DNA from 2 places in the Corynebacterium wankanglinii genome. Region 1 is predicted to be linked to the other one. Evidence: predicted binding sites of a transcription regulator. Region 1 holds the regulator's gene; the other holds the start of a gene.

Region 1 (4,019 bases):
TGGCGTAATACGACTGCTCGTCCTCACGCTCGAGACCGACATACTCGTCCAGCAGAAACGCATCGCAATTGGCGAAGCTCAATCCTTCCTCGCGGTGGCGGCGAGCAAGTTCGATATATGTCGGGTTCGGCGTGGAGCCTGTGGCGAGCCCAAGGGTGGCACCGGCACGCACGAACGGTTCAATGATGTCGGCAGCGTACTCGCCGACTTCTCCAGCGGTCGGACGAACAATGATATCCATGCTGCATAAAGTAGCAAGGCCAAAGATGTGCCCGGGCCGTGGCCCGGGCACATGCTCTTCGATTAGCGAAGAGCGCTTACTCCTCATCGAGGTTTTTCTCGATGAGTGAGGCGATCTCTTCAACCGCCTCGGCGTTGTCTGAAGTGACGGTGACTTCGTCTCCGTGTTCCGCGCCCATCGCCATAATCATCAGCGAGGATGCTGCATCCGTCTCGTCGTCGTCACCGCCGACGAGGGTAAGCAAGATCTCCTCGTCGTACTCACCGGCGGCATCCGCAATAACTGTCGCTGGGCGCGCGTGCAGCCCGACGGTGGAGCCAACCTTCACAGTCTTAGAAGCCATCAGGGGGATCCTTTCTGTTGTTTCCCTACTGTCGTACCGAGTGTAGGTCTGCGCACTGAAACAATGCCACCATGATCATATGAATCTGCGAGTGGACTAATCGCGAAGCGGCTCGGCCGAAGCCAGAATTACCTCGACGCCGTGTGACCGTAGCTCCTCTACAAAAGCGGGCGGTGCACCAGCATCGGTGACAACCACGTCGATCTCGTTGAGCGGGGCGAAGCTGACCACGTAATCGTTGCCGAGCTTCGTTGAGTCGCACAACACAACCACGCGTTGCGCATTAGTGACCATCGCCGCTTTGACGGCAGCCTCCTGTGCGTCCGCGGTGGACAGCCCATGTTCGACCGACAAGGCGTTGGTCCCCACAAACGCGACATCGGCCTGAATGAGCGCGAGCGTCCTCAGCGCCGTACTGCCCACGACCGCCTGGCTGATGGGGCGGACGGTGCCGCCCAGTAGCTGGACCTCCCGCAGGCCGGCGCCACTGAGCTCGAGCGCGGTCGGGATGGAGTTAGTTACCACCGAGTACGCCTGTTGGCCACCAATTCCGGCGAGACGAGTACCCAGACTGCTGATGGTGGTACCCGAGTCAAGAAAGATTGTGCAGTGCTCAGCCTGAGGTACGAGCCGGAGCGCCGCTTCCGCAATGGCAGTCTTCGCGGACGAGGATGCGCGTTGCCGGGCATCGAGTGGGAGTTCGGCCGAGCGGAAGGACTGGTTCGCAACGGCACCACCGTGCACGCGGTGAACGACACCCTCATCGTGGAGCGCGGCGAGGTCGCGACGGATGGTTTCCGCAGTCACGCCGAAGCGCAGCGCCAACTCAGTGACGTTGACGCGGCCCTCAACAGCAGTCAGTGACGCGATCTGGCGCCTGCGCTCTTCGGCGTACATTGTTCTCCTGAATCTCTAGCTGCGCGTTTCCCACCGCCGACACGTCGGCGCGCAAGCGTTTCTATAGCGTACGGAATACCGAGATGACGCGCCCCATAATCTCCGCTTGATCGCCTTTGATCGGCTCGAAAGCTTCGTTGTGGGGCAGCAGCCACACGCCTGTGGAATCACGGTGGAACTCCTTAACGGTGGCTTCACCGTCGAGCAGAGCTGCAACGAATTCGCCTTCCTCTGCGTTTGGCTGCGAGCGGACAACCACCCAGTCACCGTCAAGAATGCCCGCATCACGCATGGACTCGCCGACCACGCGCAGCATGAACACGTCTCCGTCACCGAGCAGCTCTTCCGGCAGCGGGTAGTAGGTATCGACGTTCTCCTCCGCCAGGATGGGGGCGCCAGCAGCGATCTGCCCGACTACCGGGACATAGCGAGCGTTCGAAGCCTCATCTGGTTTCGATTCCTGCGGCTTGCGCTTCTTCCGCCCCGTATCTGGCAGCTGACGCAGGTCTACTGCGCGCGGCTTGTTCGGGTCGCGCCGCAAGAAACCTTTCTTTTCCAACTCCTTGAGCTGGTAGGCAACAGAGGAAGTGGACTGCAGACCCGCAGCGTCACCAATCTCGCGGATGCTTGGCGGGTATCCCCGCAGTACAACAGCATCCTGGATGACCTGCAAAATGCGGCGCTGACGGTCTGATAGCGCGTTGTAATCCGGGTTGCCTGGGTCGGACTTTTTCTTTGCCATGAACGCTCCTCGGGCTCGGCGGGTGATTTCGCGGTTACGAACCTACCAGATAGGGCACTCATGTTCGATGAATTGACATATGGAGTAAACACGCTTCTCACCGGGTGCTATAAATCGAACATGTAAGCGGGTTCGAACATACGAGCGTGAGTGTGTTCGAACATGTCGATAACGAGCGTAGTGTTTGCCGCGAGATGAAAGGAGCACGATCGTGTCCGTAGTTATTAACCCAGTGCAGCGCCCCTTTGTCGGCCGCCAGGTTGCCCCAGCTGTAGTCCCGCCAGCGGAAGTATGGGACGTAGAACTTGGTGGATCTCGAATCTCCGCACAGAACGCTGTTCGAACTATAAGTTTCGATGGTCGAAAAAATGAGCGCTCGGATGGGGCTCAGAATACGGGCGCGGTAGGCGATGAGAGCCCGTTCGAATCCCGGCGCGAGATAAGAGACACCTTGTTGTTGGGAGTGTGCATGACGGCAGCACTGTTGATTGGCGCAGCTTTTGGCGGCGTGTTCTCCGGTGCCGGGGACGTCGCTGCGTCAACGACTGGTGGTCAGGTTTCTTCTGCGATATCGGGGGCAGACTTCAGGTGAGGGGGGCGTAGACTCACTGCGGTCTCAAAACGATGCAACCTGAGGGGTGGAAAACCGTGATTTGTCCCTTCTGCCACAATGAGCAGTCCCGCGTCACTGACTCGCGGTTGGTTGAAGCTGGCTCCGCCATTCGGCGCCGAAGAGAATGCACGGAATGTGGGGGTCGTTTTACTACAGTGGAAAAAGCGGTGCTGACTGTAGTGAAACGCAATGGCGTCAGCGAACCGTTCGACCGGGACAAGCTCATCGTCGGTGTGAGGCGTGCCTGCCAGGGCAGAGACGTCACCGATGACGCGCTGAAGCGCCTCGCGCAAGAAGTGGAGGAGACAGTTCGGGCGCAGGGCAGCTCTCAGGTGCCCGCCCACGAGATTGGGCTTGCGGTCCTGGAGCCTCTTCGCGCGCTCGACGAAGTGGCGTACCTCCGTTTCGCATCTGTTTACAAATCATTTGAGAGTGCAGACGACTTTGAGTCTGAAATCCGCTTGATGCGGCGCCGAGACCGCGAGGACTTTTAAGCGCTCCCCGTTACCGCAATGCGTCAATTTTCTTCTCAATGCGGCGCTGACTCACTGGTTTCGGAGTTCCTAGGCGCTGGGCGAACAAGCTCACCCGCAGCTCTTCGATGAGCCAGAGGATCTCCTTGTACGCCTTTGACTTGGAACGCCCGGCTGGCAGGGAGTTGAGCCGTTGGGCCAAATAGTGCTTTACCGAGTCGATGACCGATTGCCGGTCGGCGTCACGGTCCGGATCTAATCGCATGTCTTCCAGGCGGATGCGCATAGCGTCGATGTAGCGAGGCAGATGCTGGAGGTGTCCGATGCCGTGCACGGTTACTGCGTGCTTCGGCAGGTAGAACTTCAGCTGCTCCCTCATGTCATCGATAGCTGGCCCTTCCCACCGCTCGAGCTCTGTCGCAATGTTCGCGTATTCCGCCAGCGCAGGCGCGAGCGTCACCACGACGCGGCGCACCGCGCCCGGGACTTGTGGCCGAATTTTGGCCACGAGCGCCTCAAAGTCCTCAGGCGATCGCACAGGCCCGCCATGAGAGAACATAAGGTCGCGGATCACGGCCACGCGCGCGTCTTCGACTAGTCCGCTAGCCCCTCCGTGCGGGTACCGGTCCACTGCGACCTTCTGTCGCAGCGGCAGTCCTTTCGTCATTTGTGCGGCGTTGACGGAGATTTCCCGCAGGAGCAGCGTTAGT
Region 2 (4,019 bases), on a different contig from region 1:
CGTGGTACGACAACGGCAAGATGCTGCACAAGGTCAATACGTTCACCGACTTCATTGCGTGCGCAGACGCGGTGGTCGCAGAGGGGCTGACCACGCACGGGCAGATGGTCGCTGAGGGCGGTTCCGCCGGCGGCCTGCTCATGGGCGCGGTGGCGAACATGGCGCCGGAGAAGTTCGCCGGTATCCAGGCGATCGTGCCGTTCGTGGACCCGCTGACGTCCATTTTGAAGCCGGAGTTGCCGCTGACGGTGGGGGAGTGGGAGGAATGGGGCGACCCGTTCCATGACCCGGAGGTGTACGACTACATGGCCAAGTACGCCCCGTACGAGAACGTCACCGCACAGGACTACCCGGACATTTTGGCCGTGACCAGCTTAAACGACACCCGCGTGCTCTACGTTGAGCCCGCGAAGTGGGTGGCCAAGTTGCGCGAGGTGGGCACGGGCGGCGAAATCCTGCTCAAGACCGAGATGTCCGCTGGGCACGGTGGCGTGTCCGGCCGCTACGCGAAGTGGAAGCAGACGGCGTTCGAGTACGCCTGGACGCTGGTGAAATCTGGGGCGGTGGAGGCTTAGCCGTCCGGATCGAAGAGGGCGGGATCCGGTGGGCGGTTGTGTTCGCCGCCGTGGCGTGAGCGCGCCTGTTGGGCGACCCGTTGCCCCGGTGAATTTCTGTACTGGTAGGTGCTCGTGTGCCGGGGCGGGTCCCCGTTGGCTGGGTAGTAGAGCACGTCGCCGCTAGCGGGGTCGCGGTCGAAGTGTCCCTTGTTTCCGGCTCCGTCCCTGTTGTCGTTGTTGCACATGTGGTGCTCGCGGCACAGCAGCACGAGGTTGTCCATTGCTGTTAGGCCACCGCTGAGGTAGGAATCCAAGTGATGCGCCTCGAGCTCCACGCCGGGCTTGGTGCAGCCGTTCCAGGCGCATACCCCCTGCATGGCCAACAGTGCGATCTTTTGTTCCACGGAAGCGAGGCGGGCGCGGCCCAGTGAAAGAGGACCCCCGGTGGCCGAGTCGAGCTGAAGGATGAAACTGTCGCCGGGGAGACCGAGACGGACGATGTCTAGCGGGGTCAGCGAGGCGGTGGTGTTGGTGGAGAACTCCGTGAACGCGTCCGCACCCAAAAGATCTTCGAGGGTGAGCGTGATTACCACCGTGCCCACGCCCCCGCGGGCCTTCGTGGTGGCGTTGCCGTAGCGGTCAATCACATGCATCAGCTGGTCGAACCGGCGCTGGTGCTTGCGGCGTGTATCTTTCGCCGCGGCGTTATCCCCCTCCATGTTCGACCCCAAGTGGTCTCCGGTGGCAAGGCAGGCTTCCAGCTTGGCGCGCGAGGCGGCATCGAGGTACACCTTGGCGTATGAGCCGCCGTCGGAGTCTTGCTCACTGAGCCAGATGCCGCGTTTCTTCCAGGCGGCGAGGGGATCTTTCTTCCCTTCGTACTCGCGCCCGCGTTTATTGGCACGCTTGACCAAGTCCCCGACAAACTTCCGGAGCTCCTCGGCGGTGCGGGTTTCGGCCGCTTCCATCGCCTGGGCGAGAATCTCCTCGTATCCGGGGTCCGCATGCTCATTGAGGTGCTTGAGGGCGTCGGTGATGATGCGCTTCTTTTCGGCGTTTGCTCGTTCGGCGGCTTTGCGGGCCCGCTCCTGGGCCTCGCGGGCTTTCTTTCGGCGCGCCTCCGCTTCCCGCTCCTTGCGTTCCTGGTCCGCTTGGTCTGCGCTTGCTTCCGGCTCGGGCACCTCCGGCTCGCCGTAGAGCTTCTGGCCCTGTTCGAGCAGCGAGAAGGCCTCGCGCCGCGACAGCCCCAGGCTCCGGGTGAGGTATTCCACTGCGTGGTTGGCGCCGACGAGGGCGCCAGCGCCGTCGCGCTCGCAGACGAATGCGAATGCGGTGTCTGCAACGGACAATAGCGGTAGGGCGGCGTGAAGGCGCTCCATGGCTATGTGGGTAGAAGCGAGGTGGACCGACTCTGGGGCCCGCATCACCTCTGCGAGGGACCGCAGCCCGGCGACGATTTGGTTGATCGATTGGTCGAGCGTTGCATTCATGTGGAGCACCTCCTTTCATCCCTACTTGGCTTCGCATAGTAGAACGCGCTCCGACACCGCCACTCTCAATACGCACAAACATTCGATAACACAGTGTTTAGCTGCGGCTTTCCAGGCTCACGCTTCGTCGCGCGGACACCGATTTGGTGTGAGATAATCGCACCTATGCCTGGGCGCGTGCTTGTTTCCATCTCCTCAATCTTCGATGCGACGCTGGGGGACGTCACCAGCCTGGTGCGCGACTTGGACCGGGAAGGGCTGCCGGTGTCTTTGCTGGTCGCGCCGCACATCGATAAGAAATGGCACCTGGCCAAAGACAAAACAACCCGCGGATGGCTGACGGAGCAAATGGGGCACCGCGCCCTGATGCTCAACGGCTTCGACCAGCCGGTGCAGGGGCGACGGAGCGAGTTTGCGAACCTGGGCACCCATGAGGCCCGCCTCCGCTTGAAAGGGGCCACCCGCCAGATGTCGGCGCTCGGTTTCGACCTAGACATGTTTGCCCCGCCACGTTGGCGCATGTCCGACGGCACGCTGGAGGTGCTCGACGAGTTTGGATTCGCGGTCGCCGCGTCCACGAAGGGCATCTACCGCCTGGACCGGGGGGAGTTCGCCCAGGCGCGCAACTTGTCGGTGGGGGAGGGGTACGGCGCGGCGAAATGGTGGCGCCGCAACGTGATCAAGGCTGCGGAGCGCGGGGCGGAGAAAGGCAACACGATCCGCCTCTCAGTGTCCGGAAGAGAGTTGGGCCAGAAGAAGGTGCGCCGGGACTTCCTCGCCGCAGCCGACGCCGCGATGGACACTGGCGCGCAACCCGCCGACTACCGCGAGTACCGCTAGCTATCCCCGCACCCGGGCGATTACCCGGCACACCAGGTAAATCCCGAACGAGATAAAGGCGACGAACACGCTCACCGGCAACCCCGGGGCGAGGGAGAGCACCATACCACCCACTGCGGCCACCTCGGCAAAGATTACGGACAGCACCACCGCCATCCGCGGGTTCGCCGTCACTTGCGCCGCAGCCGCGCCGGGAGTGATGAGCAGCGACATCACCAGTAACGCCCCGACGATCTGCACGGACTGCGCCGAAGCGATGCCGACCAGAACCGCGAACACCAGCGCCATCGAGCGCACTGGCACCCCGCACGCGGCGGCCATAACGGGGTCCGCGGACGCGAACACGAGCGGCCGCCACAGTGCCAGCACCACCCCGACCACTAACACCGCGGTCCCTGCCAGTAGCGCCACGTTCTGTGCCGACACCCCGACGATCTGCCCGGTCAGCAACGACAGCGCCCGGTTGGAATTTCCCGGGTACAAGTGGATGAACAATACGGACAGCGCCATGCCGAAGCTCATGGCCACGCCCACGGCGGAGTCCTGCTGCCCCTTCAGCCCTAATGCAGCTAGCACCAGCGCCGCCACTACTGCGCCAAAAACCGCGCCGAAGCCGACGTTGAGCCCGAACAGTAGAGCCGCCGAAGCGCCCATCAGTGCGAGCTCTGAGGTTGCATGCACTGAAAACGACATTTGGCGCAACACGATCAGTGGCGCCATGACGCCGGACAGGACTCCCAACAGGGCGCACGCGACCAAGGTCGTCTGCACGAACCCCTGCCCCAGCAGGTATGAGGTATCTGCTAAGAACGCGCTCATAGGATCACCATCCGTCCGTCAACTTCCACCACGTCCACGCGGGTGCCGTAGAGCTCGCTGAGTACGTCGGAGCGCATCACCTCGCCAACGGATCCGACAACGTGGCCTTCCGGGCCGATGTACAGGACGCGGTCTACTACCCCAAGTACTGGGTTGATCGAGTGAGTCACGCACACCACAGCCGCAGGATGCTCGTGTAATCGCTGCACGGTGTCGCGGGCGCGGCCGGGGTCGAGGGAGAGCAGGGGCTCGTCGCAAAGCAACAGCTCCGGATCCTGCGAAAACGCCTGCGCCTGGCGGATGAGCTGCTGTT

Evidence for each region. Region 1 encodes LexA, which represses DNA repair genes until DNA is damaged. Its sites were predicted from a motif close to CGAACANNTGTTCG; they were not measured.
Region 2: a site for LexA is predicted at 2,119-2,132, ahead of HMA55_RS09385 (DUF222 domain-containing protein). Genes of this name have one in related genera too.

The regions. Positions count from the first base shown of each region.
Region 1 covers NZ_JABFED010000002.1:238,946-242,964, reverse strand. The annotation lists gene nagB (glucosamine-6-phosphate deaminase) at 1-241, opposite strand, end outside; gene HMA55_RS04160 (HPr family phosphocarrier protein) at 318-584, opposite strand; gene HMA55_RS04155 (DeoR/GlpR family DNA-binding transcription regulator) at 681-1,481, opposite strand; gene lexA (transcriptional repressor LexA) at 1,543-2,223, opposite strand; gene nrdR (transcriptional regulator NrdR) at 2,872-3,330, shown strand; gene hrpA (ATP-dependent RNA helicase HrpA) at 3,341-4,019, opposite strand, start outside.
Region 2 covers NZ_JABFED010000007.1:36,061-40,079, reverse strand. The annotation lists gene HMA55_RS09390 (S9 family peptidase) at 1-575, shown strand, start outside; gene HMA55_RS09385 (DUF222 domain-containing protein) at 572-2,047, opposite strand; gene HMA55_RS09380 (DUF2334 domain-containing protein) at 2,213-2,887, shown strand; gene HMA55_RS09375 (metal ABC transporter permease) at 2,888-3,706, opposite strand; gene HMA55_RS09370 (metal ABC transporter ATP-binding protein) at 3,703-4,019, opposite strand, start outside.